DNA from 3 places in the Companilactobacillus sp. HBUAS59699 genome. Region 1 is predicted to be linked to each of the others. Evidence: predicted binding sites of a transcription regulator. Region 1 holds the regulator's gene; each other region holds the start of a gene.
What was found. The regulator NrdR, encoded in region 1, represses ribonucleotide reductase genes. The targets are predictions, from matches to a motif close to ACACNATATATNGTGT.
Positions count from the first base shown of each region.

Region 1 (3,296 bases):
GTTTGTGTTATTAGCTTCATTATTATTCTGAGTTGTGGCATTCTTGATTGAAATATTAGCATTCTTCTCAAAGCGATCTTGAACCGTCCGCTTCAAACGGACTGGATCGATCTTATTATTAACGATGTCACAAGTTTGACCGATCAAATTAATTATGGCTATTTCATCTATGCCATAAAAAGCGTGCAAACTAATGATCAATTCTTGATTCTTTAAGAGATCATCATTACTGATTTTGAACAACTGACCAATTCTTTCCGAAATCAACTCCCAGTCTAGTTGAGAATCATCTGTTTCTTGGATCTTAGGTTTAGGTTGTGTATTCATATCATCAAAATCACTTTGAGCCGATTTAACTTCTGACGGAGTATTTATCAAGTCATCATTACTTAATTGAAATACTTCCAAGAAATCTTTACTGATCTCTTTGGAATCATCAAGAATATCAGTCGATTGGGCATATTTTTTGACTAACTTGTGATAGTTCTTCTCACCTATCTGTTCATACAAAAAAATACTCATTAGATCATCATTAAAAAAATCATGCGGCATTAAAGGCTCAAACAATTGATATACAACGTAATCACCAATGTCATCATGCTTTTCATATGACCGGATCAAACCCAATGCTTCGGCCTTAATGCGTTCATTATAAAAAGTTTTTAAGTCAAGGTCTAATAAGCTCATCAGATCAGCGTGACTCTGACGCTCACTGACTAATTCTTTATTAGGAACCTTCTCCCACAACAGTAAATAAATACTATATGCACGAGTTCCAAGTAACGGCAAATAAAGATCAGTCAAAACATGACGATCATAATCATTTATTTGTCCGTGTGGCAAACACCAATAACCCGTCAATGGTGTAAACTTTGCCGGATCATAATTAAATTCTTTTGCCAATTCAGCACTTCCTAATCTTTATCAGATTTACCTTCAGATCCATCATTTGCCATCATTTCTTGAACCTCTTTCATAAATCCATTCATATCTTTGAATTCACGATAGACGCTGGCAAAGCGGATATAAGTAACATCATCGACATCGGCAAGAATCTTCATGACATATTCACCGATAGTTTGAGAACCAACTTCATTCTCACCGGTTGCACGAATTTGATTTTCTACCTTATCAACGATGCCATTCATTTGATCAATAGTAACTGGGCGCTTTTCAGCTGCACGTACTAATCCTCGCAATAACTTCTCACGACTGAACTCTTCACGATTCCCGTTCTTCTTGATTACTAATAATGGCGATTTTTCGATTCTTTCAAAAGTTGTAAAACGTGTCCCGCAGTATTCGCATTCTCTTCTACGTCTGATAGCGCGTCCCTCATCACTTGGACGACTGTCGACAACTTTTGATGAATCATGATGACAATGTGGACAAATCATATCATCAGCCTCTTTTCTGTATCATAATTTTTTTATCAAATTATAAATTTCAGTTTCTAAAATATTCAAATTACCTGAATTATCAATCACAATATCTGCACGTTTTTTCTTATCTTCCATCGACATTTGTGAATTGATTTTTTTCAAAGCATCTTCTTCACTAATTCTATCACGTTCCATCAAGCGTTCTAACTGTATTTTTTCAGGAATATAAATAGTTATTACTCCATCAAAATAATTTTGATAATTAGATTCAAACAATAATTGAATTTCAAATATTACTATTCTTTTATCATTTGATTCACGGACTTGTTTTATTGTATGTAGAATTTGCTCTCGAATCAATGGTCCTGTGATATTTGTTAACTTTTTTAGCTGATTTTTATCATTAAAAACGATTGAACCTAATTTTTTTCGATTCAAAGATCCGTCACTGAACAAGATTCCTTTACCAAAAGTACTTACAATCTGTTCCAATCCAATAGTACCAGGCTCGACAATATCTCTTGCTACTTGATCAGCGTCGTAAACTACACAACCGTTCTTTCTAAAAATATCCAATACAGTTGATTTACCAGCTGCGATTCCACCCGTTAACCCATAGATCTTGCTCATTTGATTACCTGACAGTGTGGACAGAAGTGTGTACCACGTCCGCCTACTTTTATTTTCTCGATTTCAGTACCGCAACGAGAACAAGGTGTTCCTTCTTTGCCATAAGCGTGCAAGAAATTCTGCATGTGACCTGCATGACCAGTTGAATCTACATACGATCTAACCGTTGATCCACCAGCTTCAATTCCCATTTTCATTTCTTCATTTGAATATTTAATAATATTCTTAATATCATCATCATTCAAGTGATTAGCTGGTGTTTCTGGATGCAGTTTGGCACTCCAAAGGACTTCATCGACGTATATGTTACCAAGTCCACTCATAACTGATTGATCTAACAAAACCGTCTTAATGTCTTTGCGATGTCGCATTATCCTTGGTTTAACATTTTCAAATGTAAATTCATCTGACAAGGGCTCAGGACCTAATTTTGCAATCGACTTATTTCCCGCAAGATCAGACGTTCTCCACAACTGCATTCGACCAAATTTTCTAACATCATTATAAATGAGCTTTTGTCCATCATCCAAAGTAAAAATTGCATGAGAATGTTTATCGATCATTGCTGGATCGGCAGAAACACGATACTTACCTTCCATTCGCAAATGGCTAATGATCGTAAATCCATTATCTAAATGTATCAACAAGAACTTAGCACGACGACCAATATCTTCAATAGTTGTACCAGTCACCATATCAATAAATTGTTGTACATCCCCCGTTATTAAGTTTTGATATCTGATCTCAACGTTAGTGATTTTTTTACCCTTAACTTGAGATATCAATCCTCGTCTAACAGTCTCTACTTCTGGCATTTCAGGCATACTTTTTCACTCATTTCTTTATAAAATTTATTATTTTGCTTCGTACCAACTTTCACCGTGCGCTGATCCAACTTTTAGTGGAACATCTAATTTAACAGCAGAATCCATTACACTTGGTACGAGCTTCTCCAAAATTGGAATTTCAGATTTTGGTGCTTCAAAAATCATTTCATCGTGAACTTGCAATAGTAAGTTAGCTTGCAAGTTCTCTTTTTTGAGCATCTTTTGCATATTGATCATGGCAACTTTAATAATATCAGCCGCACTACCTTGAATAGGTGTGTTCATGGCTGTTCTCTGAGCAAAATTACGAATATTAAAGTTCTTAGAATGAATATCTGGCAAGTATCTACGACGATGCATTATTGTTTCAACATAGCCATTCTCTCTAGCAAATTTAACGATATCATCCATATACTTCTTAACTCCTGGATACTGTTCGAAGTAAGAATCGATGAAC
Region 1 covers NZ_JAYKTV010000001.1:104,100-107,395, reverse strand. The annotation lists gene U8519_RS00480 (DnaD domain protein) at 1-903, opposite strand, end outside; gene nrdR (transcriptional regulator NrdR) at 915-1,397, opposite strand; gene coaE (dephospho-CoA kinase) at 1,419-2,012, opposite strand; gene mutM (DNA-formamidopyrimidine glycosylase) at 2,009-2,836, opposite strand; gene polA (DNA polymerase I) at 2,867-3,296, opposite strand, start outside.

Region 2 (3,296 bases), 220 kb from region 1:
ACCCTCCAAAATTATATTTCTGATAACCATTCTGATTTGAATTCGTTCAAAAATTCATACATAAATTGTTGACGATGTAAGGCAATTTTTTTAGCAGTTGTCGTATTCATCATACTAGTTAACTTTAACAGTTTTTCATAGAAATGATTAATAATTGTTTCATTGTCCAAATTACGATATTCAGCTTTGTTCATCTTTTCGCGTGGTTTGATAGTTGGATCATATATCGTCTCAGCGTTGGCACCGCCGTAGTAGATTGCACGTGTGATGCCGATAGCACCAATTGCATCTAATCTATCGGCGTCTTGAACTACTTGACCAGCCAAGGATAGTTTAGGAGGATTCTTGCTAAGAGATTTACTGAAAGATAGATTGTGAGTGATATACATTATTTCATCGATTTGGTCATTATCCAATTGAATACTCTTCAAAAAATCTCTAATTTCAGATTCCAATTTAGCAGGATCATCGACTAGTTTATCATCAGCAACATCGTGCAAGTATGCCGCTCCCAGAGTAATTAATTTATCAGTTTTTTCCTGTTGGGAAATTCGATTTGCCATTTTGACAACTCGCTCGATATGGTCGAAATTATGTCCTGTATGATCAGCGGACATTTTTTGATATGAAAAATCATGGATCAATTTAATTTGTTGCTCAGTATTATTCATTAATAAACATTCCCTTTGAAATTGATACTATACATTTTAGCAGAGAATTAAGTTGAGACTATGTTTAATAAAAGATTTGTATTAAAATATAAGCATAACTTAGGAGGTATTTTGTTTATGAATTATATTAATAAAGAAATTCCTGACTTTGATGTCAAGGCTTATCATAATGGCGAGTTGAAGAGCTACAATAAACAAAATTTGCTTGGAAAATGGTCGATTTTATTCTTCTACCCAGCTGACTTTTCATTCGTTTGTCCTACAGAACTTCAAGATCTAGAAAAACATTATGCTGATTTTAAAGCAAATAATGCTGAGATTTATTCAGTATCTGTTGATAGTGAATTCTCACATATGGCTTGGGCTGAAAATACTGATAGTATTGGTAAAATCGAATATCCAATGTTAGCCGACCAAAAGCATCAATTGGCAGACTTCTTTGATTTGATTGATTCAGAGAGCGGTCAAGCATACCGTGGTGTATACATCATCAATCCTGAAGGTGTGATCAAGTCATACACAGTAAATGCAATGGGCATTGGCCGTAATGCACAAGAAATCCTAAGAACACTAGAAGCAGCACAATTCGTTGCTGAAAATGGTGATAACGTTTGTCCTGCTAACTGGCATCCAGGTGAAAAGACTATTGTTCCTGGTGCTGACTTAGTTGGTAAAATCTAATTATTACAAAAATAATTCCGTTAAGGGATTATTTTTTTACCATAAATCTATATTTTGTGTTTATCGGCTGATTAGCTACCATATGTTGTATCGCTTTCAATCAGATATTAAAAATTTAATATTTTCTCCCAATCCTTGTCATATCGCTGTGGAACACTTCTGTTAATAATTTCACTAAAAATAAAACATGGAAATTCATAATCAGAGTGGTAATATTTTATTTGTTGTTCGTTTAAAGGGGAACAAATATAGCTTCAAAAAAGTGAGGAGAAGGATTAAATGACAAGTATTTTTAGCCCAAAGTGGTATGTCGAACAAATGAGAGGTTGGAGTTTCAAGAGTTACATGCTTTTGATGTTTGGTTTAGGTGCCATCACAGCTTCAACGCTTTCACATAGTATTACTGGTATTGCCATCGCAACATGGTTCGCTGGTGTTTTAGGATTTACATGTACAGTTGCAATTACTAATGCAAAGCCTTTAAACGGTGTATTAGGTTTGGTTTCAGCACTTATTTATATTTTCGTAGCTATTAACGCTAAGAACTTCGCTGATGTTATTTTACAAACAAGTTATATTATCCTTTTGGATATTCCTGTTTTGATCAGTCCACAATGGGCAAAGGATGCTGAAAAGCATATTCATGGTCTAACAGCTCCAAAGTGGCTATTAACAGCCTTATTCTTCTTTGCATCATGGGGACTTCTTTATTTAATGGATACTCATCTATTTATTAGTCCTAGACCAGTTATCGATTCAGTAGCTAGTGCTATTGGTTTCACAGGTGCATTGTTATGTACATTACGTTTCCGTGAACAATATTACTTCTGGACAGTCCAAGGTGTTATGTCAATCGTTTTATGGGGTGTTACAGCAGCTCAAGGCGATGCCAGCCCAGTATTGTTCTTAACATACATTATGTACTTCATGAATGATATGATTGCATTCTTCGATTCACACATCCACTGGTTCCACAAAGTTGAATCATCAACAAACGTCGCTGATGATCCTAGCCAACAATTAAATTAATTAGTTGTAAGTTGAGTAGAAAACTCAACTTTTTTTTTGTTAAAATGATATAGTGCAAATATTTCGACAAAAAGTGGGTTAGATTTATGAATGGGAAAAAAATAATAAAGATAGTATTGATTTCGCTACTGGGAATCTTTATTGTTGCAGACTTAGCCGGAGGCTCTTACTTATTTAACTATGCCTTCAAAAAGGGTGGCTATGGCAGTACGACGGTCAGTAACAAACCTTTGACTGGCAATAATAAATGGTTCAGCGAACAGGATCAACAAATTTGGACGGAAAAGTCAAAAGACGGTTTAACGTTGAAAGCTAGGTATCTGCCAGCAACTAAGAAAACCGCAAAAACAGTTGTGGTGATTCACGGTTACGGAAGTGCCAGCAAGCATATGGGTTCGTTCGTCAAGATCTTTCATGATGCGGGTTATAATGTCTTAGCACCTGATAATCGTTCTTTCGGAATGAGTGGCGGAGAATACGCTGGTTATGGATGGAAAGATCGTAGTGACATTATGGAATGGATAAGTAGAGTAAATAAACTTAATGGGAAGAAGTCTCAAATAGGATTGTACGGTATCAGTATGGGTGCTGCGACGGTAATGTATACTCTAGGCAAACAACCTAAGAATGTGAAATGGGCAATTGAGGACTGCGGTTACTCAACTATTTCTGGTGAACTGAATTATCAATTAAAGGAAATGTTTAATTTGCCAAGTTTTCCATTAGTTCAGACAGCAGCAATTTATTCGAAGATATTTGCGGGCTACAATTTTTATGAAGCAAATACTAAGAATACTTTGAAAAAGAGCCATGTACCATTGTTCTTGATCCATGGCTCTAAAGATACGTTTGTGCCGACAAGCAATATTTATACTAACTATAAAAATGCTAACGATCCTAAGGAGATGTGGATCG
Region 2 covers NZ_JAYKTV010000001.1:324,391-327,686, forward strand. The annotation lists gene U8519_RS01705 (HD domain-containing protein) at 12-671, opposite strand; gene U8519_RS01710 (peroxiredoxin) at 789-1,352, shown strand; gene pnuC (nicotinamide riboside transporter PnuC) at 1,632-2,381, shown strand; gene U8519_RS01720 (alpha/beta hydrolase) at 2,468-3,296, shown strand, end outside.
Region 2: a site for NrdR is predicted at 1,428-1,443, ahead of pnuC (nicotinamide riboside transporter PnuC). Genes of this name have one in related genera too.

Region 3 (3,296 bases), on a different contig from region 1:
ACATTACCAGCTGATGCAAAGTTAGGATTATCTGCATTAACAGCCTTAACTGGGAATTCAACACACATCGTATGCTTTGTATAAATATCAGGTTCAATCTTGTAACCACAGGCCTTCAAGGCTGGAAGCAATGGATCACTATCTTGGAATCTGATTCTTTGAATCAAGTAACCTGCATAGTGGAAGTGCATCCCTTCAGAAACACCTGCCAACTTAGCAACTGTACCTGATGGCTTAACAGTCGTATGTTTGATAGAAGTATTGCAGTTCAATTCATCAGAATAACTTTCATCCGCTTTGACAACTGAATGATACAAATCATCAAATCTCTTAACGATTCTTTGATCATAGATAGGTTTCTTGATGGCAACGCCATCTTGATCCTTGGTATCTTCAAATCCAGTAACAACACGGTTACCAAAAGTGTTTAAGATCCAGTCTTGAATACCTGACATTGAAACACCGATACGACGGTTCTTTTGGATAGCTTTACGTGAAACTTCCCAATCGTAGTTGCTGAATGTAACACGCTTAGTATATCTGGCAGCTAGATTAAAGGCTTCTTCCAACTTCCAGCCTTGTTTTTCGGCAATAACTGGGAAGACCTCGAACAAGTTACATGGTTCACCGTTGCTCAAAGAAATTTCTCCACAAGGATTAGTTCCTTCAACAGCATCATCGATACCAGGTTGATAACCATCGGCAATACGTCCATAGTTACGTGACAATTCCAAGTTAACGATACCTGGCTCACCGTTATGAACGATCGAATCAGCAATTGGTTGATACTTAGTGAATTTAGAATCAACAGAAACACTATTATTAGAAGCCCAACGGTGGTGATACAACTTCTCTTGATCTTGTTTCATAGTAATGAAGTCATTGTCTGTTGCTCCACCAAGAGCTAATTCAGCTGAACGACGAACATTACCAGCAACGACTGTTTTACCGATCAAGTTACCCATATCTGTACAATCAACTGATGTTAGTTGCTTGCCAACAGCGTTGTTCAAAACTTCGTTAATATCAAAAAACATTTCGATCAATGGGACAGGACCTGAGGCAGTACCACCGAATCCCTTGATCTTAGCACCTTTAGGACGAATATCAGTAATATCCAAAACAACATCATTAACGCCTTCAGCATTAGTTGAAGCAAAATGGGCATCAACCATGTTGGCATTACCAATTACCCAACCTTCACGAGTATCAGGAAGCTTGTAAAAACGAACGTCATCAGTGCTGTGGTCTTTTAAGTAATCTTCACGGTCAATTGCACCTGCCGCAATAGAATCTTTGTAAGAAGCGCTAGATTTGCTGATTAGGACCGTTAAATTGATCTTCTTATCAACAACAGGCATCTTCTTCATATTATCAGGAACAACTGAAAAACCAACGCCGCCACCCTTCATCAATTGATCGAACATAAATGAAAATGGCATTGATACAGCAACTTGGTCTTCTGTTAAATAACTAGGAAGAATATGACTGTCACCGTATTTTTGTGGTCTAATGGCAATAAACCAACAATTGTTCAAGGCATCACCGTTACGATCTTGATACTCAGTACCAGAGATCCAGAGATTTCTACCTGATGGAGTAGCTGCTAATCCATAGACTAACTTATATAATTCTTTAGCTTCATTGACTAGTCCTTGATATTGTTCTTCAGTCAATGAATCATCTTTCAAACGAGGGTCAAGATTGATGTTACCTTCGACTACACGTTTAACTGTTTCAGACCAGTTTTCGGTACGTCCTAGTTCTGGAATCCAACGTGCATATGTCCGCTTGTAAGTAACCCAGCCTAGTTCTCCCCAATGTGGTTTAATAGTTTCTTTTACTTCATCTATAAATTCATCGTCTAATTTGATTTTTCTTAATAAGTTCATCATATTGCTTCACTCCATTTATTAATAAATAACACTATATATGGTATCTCAAGTCGAATTATATAACAAGATGTGGTGTTTGTTAAATAAATAAGTGAACCTGATTTTGGCAACGGGAAGCACCGTCAATTACGGTGTTTATAAATTTGCTTACATAAAAAATTTTTTTTGGAATTAAATTTTGATATAACTTAATTCAATTGAGTCATTTTAAATCCGCAACTACCATTCTAATATGCTTATCGCATGATAAGCAATGATAATTTTAATTAGACCTTTTTGACAAATTTCAAGTACTTGACACGAAATTTTTCCAACAAAAAAAGATGAAATCATCTTGACTTCATCTTCCATTATCTGTTATTAGTACTTAACAATTTTAAACTGGTGCAGCATCGCTTACACAAACATATTCATCAGTAGCAACTCTGAAATAACTTATTCCACCAAGGTTGACTACTCTGTCGGTGCGCCAATATGTGCCTGGTGCTAAGGCACGTCCAGTTATTTTTGCACCATCTCTAGTATAAATTGCAGCTGGTTCGGTAGAACTTAAGACACGAACTGTGCCGTCATATGGCGTGTAGGAATAATTTTCGGATTTACCGGCAATATACTCGTCAGTGCCAACTCCAAAGTAATATTTACCACTTATAGGAATGGCTTTTCCTAAACGCCATGAGGTACCAACTGCCAAATATCTTCCTGTTAATTCACCTTGTCGATTATAAATTGGCTCTGGTGACCCGTAAACCGTCATACACTTAACATTTTCTTCAGGATTGATCTCGGCAGCACTAGCTGTGACAGTCCCCAATGAGCTTATTCCCATCAACAATGCTGGAGATAAACCCATCAAACCTATACTTATTGTTTTTAGAAGATTTTTTTTCATTTTTTTATTAGCCTCGGAATCTATTATTTGATTCACGGCTAAAATAGCACCGTGCCAATCTAGGTACAAATATTCAGGGACATATCACATAGACAAAAAGTATAAAAAATAAAATACTACAAAACGTTCGTTTACGAAATAATTACGAAATAACAAGGACACTATGCTACTATATAACAGTAATTCTTTAATAGATTTACAAATGGGGAAAATAAAACAGCTTTATTTTTAAGGCAATTTTAGGGGGAAAATCATCACTAAATTTCAAAATTTTATAAGCAAGTCTATTTTGTCATGTGTAGTAATATTCACTAGTATTGTTTTTTTACTAATGTTGCTAGTTTTTAAACAAAACTACCTTGCTCAAAATTCTGTAAGAAATATCATTATTCTAGTCATAGCTCTTATACTCGTTATAATTGCGGGATACGTCTTAATGACGATCAGAACTGACAATAAGAAGATAAACAATACGGTACTTATTTCGTTATTAATGATCTTCACCATTG
Region 3 covers NZ_JAYKTV010000004.1:186,271-189,566, forward strand. The annotation lists gene nrdJ (ribonucleoside-triphosphate reductase, adenosylcobalamin-dependent) at 1-1,892, opposite strand, end outside; gene U8519_RS09310 (SLAP domain-containing protein) at 2,272-2,787, opposite strand; gene U8519_RS09315 (ArnT family glycosyltransferase) at 3,224-3,296, shown strand, end outside.
Region 3: a site for NrdR is predicted at 1,924-1,939, ahead of nrdJ (ribonucleoside-triphosphate reductase, adenosylcobalamin-dependent). Genes of this name have one in related genera too.